DNA from 2 places in the Priestia sp. SRI_019 genome. Region 1 is predicted to be linked to the other one. Evidence: riboswitches for the same ligand, from Rfam matches in the RefSeq annotation. Region 1 holds a riboswitch; the other holds the start of a gene.
The links. A riboswitch is a leader RNA that binds a small molecule or an ion and turns the genes downstream of it on or off. The one in region 1 is predicted to bind cyclic di-AMP.
Positions count from the first base shown of each region.

Region 2: another riboswitch for cyclic di-AMP. It lies ahead of AC2YJL_RS05035 (potassium channel family protein); the one in region 1 lies ahead of AC2YJL_RS04070 (APC family permease).

Region 1 is NZ_JBYCZN010000001.1:796,866-800,079, reverse strand. Features, by position in the region: gene AC2YJL_RS04075 (cation diffusion facilitator family transporter) at 1-41, opposite strand, end outside; gene AC2YJL_RS04070 (APC family permease) at 151-1,977, opposite strand; cyclic di-AMP (ydaO/yuaA leader) riboswitch at 2,140-2,280, opposite strand; gene AC2YJL_RS04065 (N-acetylmuramoyl-L-alanine amidase) at 2,472-3,214, opposite strand, start outside.
Region 2 is NZ_JBYCZN010000001.1:985,738-988,951, reverse strand. Features, by position in the region: gene AC2YJL_RS05040 (TrkH family potassium uptake protein) at 1-810, opposite strand, end outside; gene AC2YJL_RS05035 (potassium channel family protein) at 814-1,473, opposite strand; cyclic di-AMP (ydaO/yuaA leader) riboswitch at 1,598-1,742, opposite strand; gene AC2YJL_RS05030 (carboxymuconolactone decarboxylase family protein) at 1,858-2,316, opposite strand; gene AC2YJL_RS05025 (Lrp/AsnC family transcriptional regulator) at 2,437-2,892, shown strand.

The DNA.
Region 1 (3,214 bases):
GATTTATTTCCTTTTCGCAACAATTTAATTAATTCACTCATACAATCCCTCCGTTTGCGCCTTTGATGAGATTCGATTACGGTTAGTGTATGTGAATTTAAAAATTAAAAACCTCCAACATACAAGTTGGAGGTTTTTAGTCATGTTTCATTATTTTTTAAAACGGTACGGTACAGTTGTAACAATTACATTTTTACGGTAAAGCAAATGTGCTTTTAACAACAGACTGGACTGATTGTGAAGGATATTTTGCCAGCTTTTTTTCGTAATGAATTGCGGAATAACGACCGTAATAGCCATATTGTTTTCCCGCGCTTTTTCCTCGGCCATATCGATGAATCGAAACAGCGGCCGCACTAAGCTGCGGTATTGAGAATGAAACGTAACAATACGAATATCAGGCTGCCACTTCTCCCACTTCTCTTCCATTCTCTTTTCGCTTTCTCGATCAAAGGCCACGTGCACTGCAATAACGGTATCGCCAATCGTTCGTGCATAATTTAATGAATTTTCTACTACCTTTGTCATTCCTGCTACAGGAACAATGACCACATTTCCTTCAAGCTTTCCAATCTTTTCTCCTTGCTTAATGCGAAGCTGCTCTCCTACCGCTTCATAATGCGTATGAATGCGATGAAAAATATAGACAATAACCGGCAAGAAAATGAGCACGGACCATACTTGTGAAAACTTCGTTGTAAACAAAATGATTAGCACCGTTAAGGTAATGAGGGCCCCAATTAAGTTAATAGCTAGCTTCCCTTGCCAGCCGGCGGGCTTTTCTCTGACCCATTTGACAATCATCCCTGTTTGAGAAAGCGTAAATGGAATAAACACCCCGACTGCATAAAGAGGAATTAATTGTTCAGTCGCTCCTTTAAAAGCTACAATTAAGACAATAGAAGCAATTCCAAGGGTCACAATTCCATTTGAATAGCCTAATCGATCGCCACGAATTTGAAACATTCTTGGCATGTATTTATCAGACGATAAGTTGACAGCCAGCAAAGGGAAAGCTGAAAACCCCGTATTCGCCGCTAGCACTAGAATTAGAGCTGTTGTGCCTTGAATAAAATAATAAAATCCATTTCGTCCAAACACACTCGATGCAATTTGTGATACAACCGTTTCATCTGCTTTTGGAGAAATGCCAAGCCAATAAGCTAAAAACGTGATGCCAGAAAATAAAACGGCTAAAATACCGCCCATCAGCATTAATGTATGAACAGCATTTTTTGCACCTGGCTCTTTAAAGTTAGGCACTGCATTTGAAATGGCTTCTACACCTGTCAATGCCGAACAGCCTGACGAAAAAGCTTTTAATAATAAAAACAAACTAATACCTGGCACTACTGTACCGAGAGAGGGATGCAGCTCAGGTGAAACTTGACCTGTCGCTATTTTAAACAAGCCTACCGCTATTAACAAAATAAGAGCAATAACAAATAAATAAACCGGATAAGCTAATACAGAAGCGGATTCTGTTACACCACGTAAGTTTAAGACGGTAATAAAAATCACCAGCAAACACGCAATTACTACATTGTAATGATGCAGCGTTGGAAAAGCCGAAGTTAAAGCATCGGTTCCTGCTGAAACACTCACAGCAACTGTTAAAATATAATCTACCAACAGTGATCCCCCAGCGATAAGCCCGGGATTTTCTCCTAAATTGGTTTTGGAAACAATATAAGCTCCTCCGCCTTGCGGATACGCATAAATAATTTGACGGTATGAAAGAATTAAAGCCGTCAGCAGCACCAATACCCCAATCGCAATTGGAATCGAATACCAATAGGCAAGAACGCCGACTGTTGCAAGTACAATCAAAATTTGTTCTGTTCCATAAGCCACTGAAGATAAGGCATCTGATGATAAAATAGCCAGTGCTTTAAGCTTACTAAGCTTTTGATCGCCTAACTCTTTTGTTTTGAGCGGCTTTCCAATCAATAATCTTTTGAGAACTGAATAGTTCACGTAATTTCCCTCCGATGATCGCTTAGCTACTATTTACTGTCCATTGCTAAGCGCCGTTACAAGTTCATGAATAAGTGCTATTATTCCTAAAAAATACCTTTTTATGTTAAAAAAGCGCACAAAAAAAACACTAAGGGTTCTCAGCGTTTTTACACAGCTTAAACCTCCTCTCCAAAACGCTTATGGGGTTAGCTGTCGGATTCGGGCTATGAGAGTAGCCCTACCTTTAAAAAAGGATTCACCCCAAGTGACAATGCACAAATTTGGGTCCCCCACTTCTGACGAATTAAGCGATAACAGGTCAATATAATTTTCGGTTAAAGGGTATGATCAATAACATGTTTCTTTCATAACTATCCTTTGTTCTTAGATAATATACTCCCGTACAAATGGTTTGTAAAGCATTATTTTACGTAAACCATAAAATAGTACTTAAGGCGCTTTTAACAGCAAAACAAAAGGCCTTCTGCCCGCTTTCAGAAGACCTTTTTGCTTTAACTTTTTGCTTTTAAAACGGCTGCTAGCTTGTTTTTTGTTTGAGGACCATAAATGCCATCCACATCATAAGGAAGATACACAAGCTGAAAACGCCTTACTGCATCTTTCGTTTGAACTCCATATATTCCGTCTACTGATCCTACTTTAAAATTCACCGCGTTTAATGCTTTTTGGAGCTGCTTCACAGCTTCTCCAGAATCACCTTGTTTTAAAATTCCATTTGGAAGCGGATATTGTTCCGAAGGTGGAGTTGGTGACGGTGTTGGAGATGGGTTTGGTGAAGTCCCTGAAGGAATAACAATTGTTTTTCCAACCTGTAGTGTGAGAGGATCAGAAAGCCCTGTATTGGCTTCTTGAAGCGCTTGCACTGTTATGCTGTACTTCTGTGCAATACTGTAAAGCGTATCTCCTTGCTTGATCGTATACGTTTTTGTACCCGGTTCAGAAGGCGATGGATTCGGTGTTGGTGTTGGATTTGGGTTTGGAACTGCACGACGAGGTAAATTCAAATAGACGGCAATTCCTTTTGCATACGATTCACCCATACTTTTTAAAAAAGCTTCATTTTGAAGAAGTGCTGCATCTGTGCGGTTATCAATAAAGGCTATTTCAGTGAGTACTGCCGGCATATTTGTTAAGCGAAGCACCGCATAATTGGCTGATTTCCGACCGCGATTCGGATGATTATACGCCAGCAGCGCTGGCTGTACTTGGCCGTGGACAATCGATTGAAACGTTT
Region 2 (3,214 bases), 190 kb from region 1:
TGTCGTTACCGCTTGAAAATAAGAAGCCCATACTTTGTCTCCTAATGATAAACTTCCGAGCGTATGCGAATTGCTGTACTCTAAGAAAAAAATAAAAAGCATGGCAATCACATTAATGGCAAACGTGCTGACAATCATAATTTTTGAATGGAGCGTTAGTTTTTTATACGATTTTTTCACCCACATATCAGCAAGAACGGTAAACCCTAACCCGCCAATGATGAACAAAAAAGAAATCGTTATGTTAATAATAGGATCTCCAACATACTGCACTAAGTTATCCGACAGTAGTCCAAACCCTGCGTTATTAAAAGCTGAAATTGAATGAAACAAGCTAAAGAACAGCCCCTTAGACCATCCGAATTCCGGAACCCAGCGTATTGCTAAAAAGATAAGTGCAACAAATTCAATTAAAAATGAAAAGATAAACAGCCTTTTAACTAGCAGGACAACTCCGCCGACGCTCGTTTGATTTAATGCCTGCTGAACGAGCACGCGCTCTTTAAAGCCAATTTTTTTACCTAGCATTATAAAAATCAACACGGCAAATGACATAATGCCAAGACCGCCTATTTGAATTAGCAGCATAATAATCGTTTGACCGATGACGGTAAAACGCGTACCTGTATCTACGACGGCTAAGCCGGTCACTGTCATAGCGGAAGTAGATGTAAAAAGGGCGTCTACCCATCGGATTGGCTCGGTAGTAGAAAAAGGCATCATCAATAGAAGAGCACCAATAATAATTCCTCCGCCAAAAATGGAGACAAGCAGCTGCGGAGGAGTGAGTTTAATGATTTGTTTTTTCATGAGTTAAACTCCTTCTTCTTCAAAACGGTTCAAATCGCGGTTATGTCCGATAACAATCAGCATATCTCCTTGTTCAATTATTTCATGCGCGGTAGGCGAAATCACCATTTCCCCGTCTTTTCGCTGAAAGCCGATAATATTGCAGCCGTACTTGGCACGAATGTTTAAATCAAACAGCGTTTTATTATGAAGTTTCTTAGAAGCGACAATTTCGACAATACTATAATCCTTTGACAGTTCAATGTAATCAATGATTTTTTCTGACACCACGTGATGAGCAATACGCTTAGCAATATCGCGCTCAGGATGAATGACTTTGTCCGCTCCTATTTTCTCCAGTACCTTTTGATGATACATATTCACCGCTTTTACCCATACTTGCTTAACGCCCATATCTTTTAAAAGCATCGTTGCGAGCACGCTTGCTTCGATATCATCCCCAAACGAAATAAGCGCATGATCAACATTGCGGATACCTAGCCCCTTTAAGCTAGCTTCATCAATCGCGTTTGCTTGCACAACATATGTAGCTGAGTTGCTAAATTTATTTACTACCTCCTGATTGCGGTCAATAGCGAGCACATCCACATCCAGATTTGCAAACTCTTCAACCAAACTGCCTCCAAAACGACCTAATCCCAATACAGCAAACTGTTTTTTCATAATGTATTTATTCCTTTCTTCAACTGCTGTGTGTTCTCTTAGCTTATACTTTTTCTAAAAAATTACATCTTTTTCTTAAAAAAAGCGCAAAAAAACACAGGAAGGCTCCTGTGTTTTTTCACACTCTTCCCCCTCAAAACGCTTGCGAAGTTAGCTGTCGGGTTCGGGTTTTAAGAGTAACCCTACCTTTTTAAGGATTCACCCCGGAGCACAATATGTGCGTAAATAATGGGTCCTCCGCTCCGTAATGGATTAAGCGATTTTTATTCAAATGTCTTTGATCTATTTTTTAGAATAATCGATTCGATTCATGATACGTTTCACTTCACGAAAGCTATCTTACTCCTGTGAATTTTGTCTGTCAAGATATTTTTAGCGAAGGCCTCACTTGCGCTGCAAGCTGCAAAAATCATATAAATCTAAACTGACAATCATTTTGTGAAATTGATCAAATAAATTAATAACAGCCAAAAGCTCTAACAGCTGCGTATCACTGTAAAATTTTTTTAATTGATCCATGTCAGCATCGGTCAACTCCCTTGGACGCACTCGGTACACATCAATAAATCGAAACAGCAGTCGATCTTTTTCTTCCAGCTCTTTTTCTCTTAACACTTTTTGATTAAGCGTCTCATCGCCTACATATGACATGCTCATACACGTCTCACAGCCGTTAACACCTGCTAGATAAAGCCTCATTTTTTCCTTGGTCTCTCTCTCTACTATATCGCTGTTCCAAAGCGTGTCGTAAAGCTCATCATACAATCTTTTTACATGCGGAATTAAATTCAATGCTTTTTCAAAATTTGTTCCCTCTTCGTTTGCTAACAAAACTCTTGCCATTTTTTACTCACTCCTTTTTAATTATTATAGTAAGAAAAATGGGAATTTCAGATTACATATAAAACATCTTATCTATTATTACTAATCAAATGAAACGTTAATAAGAAAGAAGGTTTTCAATTGAAAATTGATGAAATTGATTTATCGATTTTGCAGGCGCTGCAGCAAAACAGCCGCCTTTCTTTACGAGAGCTAGGAAAACAAATTAATTTGTCTCCTCCTTCGGTGGCAGAGCGAGTACGCCAGCTAGAGAGCTTTGGCATTATAAAAGGATATACAATCGATATTGATTATGAAAAGCTACATTTGCCCGTGTCGTGTTTTATTGAAGTAACGATGAAAAACGGCGAGCACGAGCGTTTTAAACGATTTATTTCTCAGTATCCCTACGCTTTATTCTGTGAACGCATCGCCGGGCAAGCCTGCTTTATTACAAAGCTTCAGCTTCCTCACCTGAACGTACTCGAACAATTTATTAACGAAATTACACCTTATGCCAAAACGATTTCACATATCGCTCTTTCTCACGTGGAGATGGCTCCTGCATTATTGAGTCATTTAAAAGATGAAAAGTGATTGAAACGTAACGAAAGCAATCCAATCTAAAAGCGAACAATGGAATCAATAAGCTCGTATGAATCACTTTTGACACTGCTGTTGATTTCCGTTTCAGGCTTCGCTTTCCGCACAGGAGTCTTCGCCTTGCCCTCTAATCAACAGCCAGAAACAAATAAATAGATTAAACCTACGTTTACCCTGTCAATAAGAAAAAACCGAACGCGTTTGATTCTCCATCAAGAATCAAACGCGTTCGAATCTCCCTTTAACGAAACTACTTTTGTCCCAGCCTCTTTTATTCGTCCAACAGCATAAAAAATAACCCTCCAAAGCTGGAGGG